DNA from 3 places in the Cupriavidus sp. CER-90 genome. Region 3 is predicted to be linked to each of the others. Evidence: predicted binding sites of a transcription regulator. Region 3 holds the regulator's gene; each other region holds the start of a gene.
The links. Region 3 encodes HrcA, which represses chaperone genes, less so after heat shock. Its sites were predicted from a motif close to TTAGCACTCNNNNNNNNNGAGTGCTAA; they were not measured.
Positions count from the first base shown of each region.

Region 1: rpoH (RNA polymerase sigma factor RpoH) is a predicted target of HrcA. The motif match lies at 1,727-1,753, and genes of this name have one in related genera.
Region 2: groES (co-chaperone GroES) is a predicted target of HrcA. The motif match lies at 1,167-1,193, and genes of this name have one in related genera.

Region 1 is NZ_JBYGYM010000002.1:1,000,156-1,003,432, forward strand. It holds gene ybiB (DNA-binding protein YbiB) at 1-507, shown strand, start outside; gene AC24R4_RS15110 (pirin family protein) at 596-1,468, opposite strand; gene rpoH (RNA polymerase sigma factor RpoH) at 1,823-2,758, shown strand; gene AC24R4_RS15120 (SCO family protein) at 2,899-3,277, opposite strand, start outside.
Region 2 is NZ_JBYGYM010000002.1:631,850-635,126, reverse strand. It holds gene AC24R4_RS13465 (patatin-like phospholipase family protein) at 1-972, opposite strand, end outside; gene groES (co-chaperone GroES) at 1,323-1,613, shown strand; gene groL (chaperonin GroEL) at 1,702-3,277, shown strand, end outside.
Region 3 is NZ_JBYGYM010000002.1:271,752-275,028, forward strand. It holds gene AC24R4_RS11760 (RNA-binding S4 domain-containing protein) at 1-243, opposite strand, end outside; gene hemH (ferrochelatase) at 288-1,403, opposite strand; gene hrcA (heat-inducible transcriptional repressor HrcA) at 1,515-2,567, opposite strand; gene AC24R4_RS11775 (NAD kinase) at 2,723-3,277, shown strand, end outside.

The DNA of each region.
Region 1 (3,277 bases), 730 kb from region 3:
CTGGCCGTGCTGCCGATCGACGTGCTGTCGCCCGCGCTGTCGGCCCTGCTCGACAAGCGCGCCATCATCGGCCTGCGCAATTCGTCGCACACGATCGTCAAGATGCTGCAGCCGGTAGGCGCCCATACGCCGGCCGAAGCCCTGCGCCTGTACAGCTACACCCACCCCGAATATCGCGAAACACTGACCGACTATTTCTCGCACGAGCCGGCCAATGTGCTGCTGGGCCGGGGCACCGAGGGCGAGGTGGTGGCCGATGCCCGCCGCAGCACGCGCATCGACTGGCTGCACGACGGGCACCAGCGCACGATGGTGGACCCGGTGGGCGGTTCCATCGCCGAAGTGCCGGCGCTGCCCGCCGGCACCGACGTGGCCGACACGGCGGCCTGGATCCGCAAGGTGCTCGATGGCGCCGAGCCGGTGCCCGCCCCCATCGCCACCCAGATCGCCACGATCAAGGATTGCCTGCGGCAGGCGACGCGCGTGGCCTGGGCCAGCCCGGTCTGATCGCTCGATCCGCCGCCCAGCCCGGCCAGCGCGCCCAGTGCGCCCAGCGCGCTGAACGGCTGCCGGCGCGCGTCGGCCGCGCTGCGGCCTAACGCCGCACCGGCAGCGGGATGCGCTCGGTTTCGCCGGGCACGTGCGGGAACTGGTCGTCCTGCCAACGCTGGCTCGCTTCCTCGATGGCCTCCTTGCTGCTGGCCACGAAGTTCCAGAAGATAAAGCGGCGGCCGTCGGTCGGGTCGCCGCCCAGCAGCATCACGCGCGACGGGATAGTCGCCGTGATCGTCACCGGCTCGCCCGGCGTCAACACCACCAGATGCTCGGCGGGCAGCGTCTCGCCATCCATTTCCAGGTTGCCGTCCACCGGATACACGCCGCGCTGCACATGTTCCGCCGGAATCACCAGGCTGGCGCCGGCATCCATCTCGATGGCCACATAGAGCGTGCGGCTGTACACCCGCACCGGCGATTCGGCGCCGAAGGCATCGCCGGCAATCACCGTCATCCGCACGCCGGGCAGTTCCAGCTTGGGCAGCGTGGCGCCTGGATGGTGGTGAAACGACGGCGGATCGTTCTCATGGGCCAGCGGCAGTGCCACCCAGGTCTGGATGCCATGCAGGCGCGGGCCTGCCTCGCGGGCCGCATCCGGCGAACGTTCCGAATGGACGATGCCGGTGCCGGCCGTCATCCAGTTCACGTCGCCCGGCCGGATTACCTGTTCGCTGCCCAGGCTGTCCCGGTGCATGATCTCGCCCTCGAAAAGGTACGTCACCGTGGCCAGACCGATATGCGGATGCGGACGCACATCCATGCCCTGCCCCGGCGCCATCTCCACGGGGCCCATGTGGTCGAAGAAAATAAACGGCCCGACGGTCTGGGTCGTGGCGGCGGGCAGCAGGCGGCGGACGGTGAACTCGCCGATATCCCGCACATGCGGCTTCAGCAAGTGTTCGATAGCAGACATGGAAACGTCTCCAAGGAATGGTGCAATGCGGCTGGAAAACAACTTCAGTGTAGCGAATCCCGCAATTCACCATCCCGAATTTGCATTGAATTCGTGGGAAACCGATTGACCATCGCCTTCTCTAATATTCCTGTCGGGATCACGCTGCCCGCCAGGCCTTGTGGGGACTAGGGCGAGATCCGAAGCCGACGACGATCAGACGCTATCGGGATCACGCGCCCGATGTGACGGAACTATTAACCCCATCGGCCCTCTAAGTTAGCACTCGTCCGGTTCGAGTGCTAATATGCGTTGCAATGCGGTGTCCTTCCGGGACACACCGGCAACCCACCGCCGGATGCGAAAGGAGTCATAGTGAACGCAGTCCTGTCTGCCGATCAAAACCAAGTTTCCCGCCGTCTGCCGACGGCGCCCCAGAGTGCTGCCGCGAACAGCCTTGCGCTGACGTTTCCGGGCACGCTGGGCAATCTGGATAGCTATATCCAGGCGGTCCATCGCATTCCGCTGCTTACCCCCGAGGAAGAGCTGAGGCTGGCCCGCGACCTGCGCGACAACGATTCCGTCGATGCCGCCCGCCGCCTGGTGATGTCGCACCTGCGCCTGGTCGTGTCGATCGCCCGCCAGTACCTGGGCTACGGCCTGCCGCACGCCGATCTGATCCAGGAAGGCAATATCGGTCTGATGAAGGCCGTGAAACGCTTCGACCCCGAGCAGGGCGTGCGCCTGGTGTCGTACGCGATGCACTGGATCAAGGCCGAGATCCACGAATACGTGCTGAAGAACTGGCGCATGGTCAAGGTGGCCACCACCAAGGCCCAGCGCAAGCTGTTCTTCAACCTGCGCAGCCACAAGCAGGGTGCGCATACCTTCACGCCCGAGCAGATCGAAGCCGTTGCGCGCGAGCTGAACGTGAAGCCCGAGGAAGTGATGGAGATGGAAACCCGCATGTCGGGCGGCGATATGGCGCTGGAAGGCCAGATCGACGATGGCGAGGAAGAATTCGCCCCCATCGCCTACCTTGCGGACAACCACAACGAGCCGACCAAGGTCATCGAGGCCAAGCACAACGACCGGCTGCAGGTGGAAGGGCTGGAAGAAGCGCTGAGCAAGCTCGACCCGCGCAGCCGCCGCATCATCGAGGCGCGCTGGCTGGACGTGAACGACGACGGCTCGGGCGGCTCCACGCTGCATGAGCTGGCCGACGAATTCGGCGTGTCGGCCGAGCGGATCCGCCAGATCGAGACGGCCGCGATGAAGAAGATGAAGGGTGCGCTGGCGGCATTTGCCTAAGCCGCGCCCGTGCGGTAACGCGGAACGCAACAAGCGCAACAATAAGCGCAACAATGAAGAGGCCGGTCGATTGACCGGCCTTTTTGTTTGCCCGGGCGTTCCGGCAGCGCCGCCGCGCGCCCGGCACGTCCATCAGGACATCAGGACATCAGCGCCTTCAGGTCGTGGGCGATCGGCTCCGGACCCTGGCCGTGGCGGATGAACAGCCGCAGCTGGCCGTTCTGGTCGAATACGTAGCTGCCGGCCGAGTGATCCATCGTGTAGTTGTTCGGCGACGAACCGGGCACCTTGGCGTAATATACCTTGAAGTCCTTGGTCACCTGCTTGAGCGCGGCCTCGTCAGCCGGGCGCAGGCCCAGGAAGCGCGCGTCGAAGGCCGGCACGTACTGGCCCAGCAGCGCGCCGGTATCGCGGTCCGGGTCCACCGTGACGAACAGCACCTGCACCTTGTCGGCATCGGGGCCCAGCTGCTCCATCACCTGCTTGAGCTCGACCATGGTGGTCGGGCAGACGTCCGGG
Region 2 (3,277 bases), 360 kb from region 3:
ACCGTCGCCGGCGTGCGAGAAATCGGTGAAGGACAGCTTGCCCAGGTCGGGCTCGAGCAGGACGTCGCGCGGGCCCAGCAGCGCCTTCTGGGTGGCCACGTTCTGGTTGGTCAGGATCGTCACCATCTGCTGGGTGACGGCTGCCGGAGAGTCCAGCGTGGCCGGATCGTCGAGCGGGGTGGCCACGTTGACGGCAATCACGATGTCGGCGCCCATGTCGCGCGCCATCTGCACCGGCAGGTTGCTGACCAGCCCCCCATCGACCAGCGTGCGTCCGTTCACGGCGAACGGCGCGAACAGGCCGGGCACGGCGGCACTGGCACGGATGGCACGGGGCAGCGAGCCGTGGTCCAGCACCACGGGCGCGCCCGTGCCGAGGTCGGTGGCGATCGTGCGGAACGGCACCGGCAGGGTATTGAAATCGACGTCGCCGGGCCATGCCGATGTCCAGTCCTGCAGCAGCGTCAGCAGCTTGTTGCCCTGCACCAGGCCAATCGGCAGCTTGACGCCATCCTTGCCAAGCCCCGCCGAAATGCCGATCGGATACTGGAAGCTGTCCTCCCGGAGCGTCTGCGGCAGCTGCGCGCGCTCGTTGCGGTCGAACACGATGTCGCTGAGGTTCACCCGGGACAGCCGGGTTTCCAGCTCGTCGGCGCCGATGCCGCTCGCGTACAGCCCCCCGACCACGGCACCCATGCTGGTCGCGGCAATGCAGTCCACGGGGATATGCATCTGCTCCAGCGCCTTGAGCACGCCGATATGGGCGTAGCCCCGCGCGCCGCCGCCGGACAGCACCAGGCCGATGCGCGGCCGGGCGGGCGGGGCGCCATTTGCACCGTCGGGACCACTGGCCGGCCCGGCGCCGCATGCCGCATGGGCGTGCTGCCACGACAGCAAACCGAGCAGGAACAGACCGAACAGGACAGCCCACCCCGGCGGGGCTCGGTGCGGCGCAATGGGTTGGCGAAACATGACGGTCACTTCGGAAAGGGCGGACAACGGTGGAGAACCCGTCTGCCAACGTCGCAGCGGGACTTTTCGTGGACATTGTCAGGGGATGCGGCCAGAAAGTGGCGATCTGGCGCGCGGCGAAGAAAAAAACCGCAGGGTACGGGAAAACCCCCATTCAGCCCGCGTCTTGAAAACGAAATACCCCGTCCCTATAATTAGCACTCGCTGGGGGAGAGTGCTAACAGCCAGCTGTTGCCCCTTCCCTGCGGTATACCCGAAAACCCGATGGCCGTTGCCGAACGGTGCCAGGCACCCCTGATAACGGCCGTTTTGTGAATTAAAACTCACTTTTTTTGTATTTAGGAGTCCGTATGAACCTGCGTCCTCTGCACGACCGTGTGATCGTGAAGCGTCTGGACAATGAAACGAAGACCGCTTCCGGCATCGTGATTCCCGACAATGCAGCCGAAAAGCCGGATCAAGGCGAAGTGCTCGCCATTGGCCCGGGCAAGAAGGATGACAAGGGCAACAACATTGCCCTCGACGTGAAGGTGGGTGACCGCGTGCTGTTCGGCAAGTATGCCGGCCAGGGCGTGAAGGTGGATGGCCAGGAGCTGCTGGTCATGCGCGAAGAAGACATCATGGCTGTCGTCAACAAGTAATCGACGCCCGTCCTTCCAGACATACCCAGATTCCTGACCGCCCAGCCCGATGCGCGGGGCGGTCTTCCCAGATTCGGAGATTCAGAACATGGCAGCAAAAGACGTAGTGTTCGGCGACGCCGCACGTGCCAAGATGGTTGAAGGCGTGAACATTCTCGCCAACGCAGTGAAAGTGACGCTGGGCCCGAAGGGCCGCAACGTGGTGCTGGAGCGCAGCTTCGGCGGCCCGACCGTGACCAAGGACGGTGTGTCCGTGGCCAAGGAAATCGAGCTGAAGGACAAGCTGCAGAACATGGGCGCCCAGATGGTCAAGGAAGTGGCTTCCAAGACCAGCGACAACGCCGGTGACGGTACCACCACCGCTACGGTTCTGGCCCAGTCGATCGTCCGCGAAGGCATGAAGTTCGTGGCCGCCGGCATGAACCCGATGGACCTGAAGCGCGGCATCGACAAGGCCGTGGGTTCGGCCGTGGAAGAGCTGAAGAAGCTGAGCAAGCCGACCACGACCAGCAAGGAAATCGCCCAGGTTGGCGCGATCTCGGCCAACAGCGACGCCTCGATCGGCGAGCGCATCGCCGAAGCCATGGACAAGGTCGGCAAGGAAGGCGTGATCACGGTGGAAGACGGCAAGTCGCTGGCCGACGAGCTGGAAGTCGTGGAAGGCATGCAGTTCGACCGCGGCTACCTGTCGCCGTACTTCATCAACAACCCGGAAAAGCAGGTTGTTCAGCTGGACAACCCGTTCGTTCTGCTGTTCGACAAGAAGGTCTCGAACATCCGTGACCTGCTGCCGGTGCTGGAGCAAGTGGCCAAGGCTGGCCGCCCGCTGCTGATCATCGCCGAAGACGTGGAAGGCGAAGCCCTGGCCACGCTGGTGGTGAACAACATCCGTGGCATCCTGAAGACCGCCGCCGTGAAGGCTCCGGGCTTCGGCGACCGCCGCAAGGCCATGCTGGAAGACATCGCCATCCTGACGGGCGGCACGGTGATCGCCGAGGAAATCGGCCTGACGCTGGAAAAGGCCACGCTGCAGGACCTGGGCCAGGCCAAGCGCATCGAGATCGGCAAGGAAAACACCATCATCATCGACGGCGCCGGTGACGCAGCTGCGATCGAAGGCCGCGTGAAGCAGATCCGCGCCCAGATCGAGGAAGCGACCTCGGACTACGACCGCGAGAAGCTGCAAGAGCGCGTGGCCAAGCTGGCCGGCGGTGTTGCCGTGATCAAGGTTGGCGCTGCCACCGAAGTCGAAATGAAGGAAAAGAAGGCCCGCGTGGAGGATGCACTGCACGCGACGCGCGCTGCCGTGGAAGAAGGTATCGTCCCCGGCGGTGGTGTGGCCCTGCTGCGCGCCCGCGCTGCCATCTCGGCGCTGCAAGGCGACAACCCCGACCAGAACGCCGGCATCAAGATCGTGCTGCGCGCCATGGAAGAGCCGCTGCGCCAGATCGTGCTGAACGCTGGTGAAGAAGCGTCGGTCGTGGTGGCCAAGGTCATCGAAGGCAAGGGTAACTACGGTTACAACGCCGCTTCGGGCGAGTACGGCGACCTGGTGGAAATGGGCGTGCTGGACCCGACCAAGGTGACCCGCACCGCGCTGCAGAACGCCGCTTCGGTGGCTTCGCTGATGCTGACGACCGACTGCGCCGTTGCCGAAACGCCGA
Region 3 (3,277 bases):
CGGCGCCGCGCCGCGCGACGCCGGCACGCCCTTCACCACCACCTCCCAGCGCTGCTGATGGGCGTCGAGCACCACGGTATCGCCGGGCTTCACTTCCCTTGAATTCTTGACCGGCTGCCCGTTGACCGTCACCCGGCCACGGTCCACCGCCTCGGCCGCCAGCGAGCGGGTCTTGAAGAACCGCGCGCACCACAGCCACTTGTCGATGCGCATCCGCGCACCCGCCTCGAAATCCACTTGCATCGTCAAATCCTTCCCGACGGCTTGCCCGCCGCCATGGCTGCCCTTCAGGCCGCCGCGCCGCGTGCCTGGGCACGCCCGCGCCGCGCTTCCAGTTCGTGCGGGTGGGGTATGGACAGCGGCCAACCCTGCAGATGCTGCAGGGCAATGTCGGCCAGACCGGCGATCCAGGGCTCGGCATCATTCAGGCAGGGAATGAAATGGAAGTCCTGCCCGCCTGCCACCCGGAACTCGCTCTGCCCTTCCATCGCAATTTCCTCAAGCGTCTCGATGCAGTCTGCCGGAAAACCGGGGCAGAACACATCCACACGTTGCGTGCCCACCCGGCCCAACTCCGTCAGCGTCGGCGCGGTATAGGGTTGCAGCCATTCGGCCTTGCCGAAACGGGACTGGAACGTCACCTGGTACTGGCCGGGCTGCAGGCCCAGCGCCTCGCCAAGCAGGCGCCCGGTCTTCAGGCATTCGCAATGATAGGGGTCGCCCAGATCCAGCAGCCGGCGCGGCAGGCCGTGGAAGGACAGGATCAGCTTGTCGCCCCGCGCAAAGTCGGGCACGCCATGGCGCGTCCAGTAGGCCCTGACCTGGGCATCCAGCGCCGCGATATAGGCGGGATGATCGTGAAAGTGCTTGATCAGCCGCACTTCGGGCTGATTGCGCCATCCGGCCAGCACACGGAACAGCTCGTCGAACGCGGTGGCCGTGGTGGTGCCCGAGTACTGCGGATAAAGCGGCAGCACCAGGATCTGTTCGGTGCCCTGCCGGCGCAGCGCCTCCATGACCGAGCCGATGGACGGATTGCCATAGCGCATGGCGCAGGCCACGGTCACGTCATGACCGAGCTTGTGCATCAGCAACTGCAGCGCATGCGCCTGGCGCTCGGTGTGGACCAGCAGCGGCGATCCGGTCATATGCGCTTCGCGCAGCCAGATCGATTCGTATTTCATGGCCGACGCCCGCGAACGGAATGGCAGGATCAGCCCATGCAGGATGGGCAGCCAGGCCAGGCGCGGGATCTCCACCACGCGCGGATCGGACAAAAACGCCTTCAGATAGCGGCCCACCGCCTTGGGCGTGGGGGCGTCGGGGGTGCCGAGGTTGATCAGCAGGATCGCGGTGCGCGGCGGCTGGCCGTGCTGGTATGCCGGTTCAGGCGAAAACGTCATGGGGTTTCCGTTTCGGATGCCGGGGCGCTGGCAATCGGGAATGGGGTCGGGAACATGCAATGGTAGCCGGCCGGCGGTGCCCGGCCCGTAAGGACAGACACCGGCACCGCATCAGGAGTTCTGGCTCAGCGCGCTCGACAGCAGCCTGGCCGTGATGTCGACGATCGGGATCACCCGCTCGTAGGCCATCCGCGTCGGGCCGATCACGCCCAGCGTGCCGACGATCTGGCCATCGACCCCGTAGGGCGCGGTGATGACGGCCATGTCCTCCAGCGGCACCAGCTGGCTTTCGCCGCCGATGAAGATCTGCACGCCCTGCGCGTGGCTGGACACGTCCAGCAGCTGCAACAGGCTGGTCTTGTGCTCGAACACGTCGAAGAGCCGCCGCAGCTTGTCCATGCTCGACGACAGGTCTTCCACCTCCAGCAGCCGCCGCTCGCCCGAGATGACCACCTGCTCGGTATTGTCCTCGGCCATCGCGCTGCTGCCGGCCTCCACGGCGGCCTGCATCAGCGACGACATGTCGCGTCGCAGCGCCTGCAGTTCGCCGCGCAGATGGTCGCGCACGGCATTGAAGCTCATGCCCGCGTAGTGGGTGTTGAAGAAGTTGGCGGCCTCGATCAGCTGGGCCGGGGTGTACGACAGTTCGGTCTGGATGATGCGGTTCTGCACGTCGCCCTCGGGGCTGACGATGATCAGCAGGATGCGCTTGTCCGACAGCCGCATGAATTCCACCTGCCGGAACGCCTGGGCGCGCCGTGGCGTCATCACCACGCCGGCAAAGCGCGACAGGTTCGACAGCGTATGGGCCGCCGCCGTGATCATCCGCTGCGGGCCCAGTTGCTGGCTGGCCATCTGCCCCTGGATCTCGTCCTTCAGGCCGGCCAGTTCGGCGTTCAGGCCGGGCGGGCCTTCCAGCGGGCGCGCCGTCAGCATCGTGTCGACGAACAGCCGGTAGCCGCGGGGCGTGGGCACCCGGCCGGCCGACGTATGCGGGCTGGCAATGAAACCCATTTCCTCGAGGTCCGACATCACATTGCGGATGGTCGCCGGCGACAGGTCCAGACCCGAGTACTTCGACAGGGTCCGCGAGCCCACGGGCTGCCCCTCGGCGATGTATCGCTCGATCAGGGTCTTGAGCAGCGTTTTAGAACGTTCGTCCATGATGCTGGGGATTTTAATCAAAACTGGCCCGTTCGGGCGTCCGCCCGCGCATGGCGGGCGCACGATCGCTGCGGCCGGCAGGTGCCGCCGGCACCCGTTCCGGCGGCGCCGGGCCGAAGCTGGCAATGGGCATCCCGGTATGTTCTAATCCCGCCATGTCTGCCCCCTCAAAGACCAGCGCCCTGCGCGCTCCGTTCAAGACCGTCGCCCTGGTGGGCAGGCATTCGACCGCCGGTATCGAAGGCCCGCTGGAGGAACTGGCGTCCTGCATCTTGCGCAATGGCCAGGATGTGGTGTTCGAGCGCGAGACCGCCATGGCGACCGGACTGACCGGCTATCCGGTGCTGAGTCCCGACGAAATCGGCCGCGAGGCCGACGTCGCCGTGGTGCTCGGGGGCGACGGCACGCTGCTGGGCCTGGCCCGCCAGCTGGCCGGGCACGAGGTGCCGGTGATCGGTGTCAATCATGGCCGGCTGGGCTTCATGACCGACATTCCACTCGAGGACGTCACCCGGACGCTGCCCGAAATGCTGGCCGGCCGCTACGAGGCCGAATGCCGCATGCTGCTGGAATCGCGCGTGATCCGCGACGATGCCGTCATTTTCTCGGCGCTGGCGTTCAATGACGTGGTGGTGAACCGCTCCGGCATCTCGGGCATGGTGGAACTGGCCGTCTCCGTGGACGGTTATTTCATGTACAACCAGCGTTCG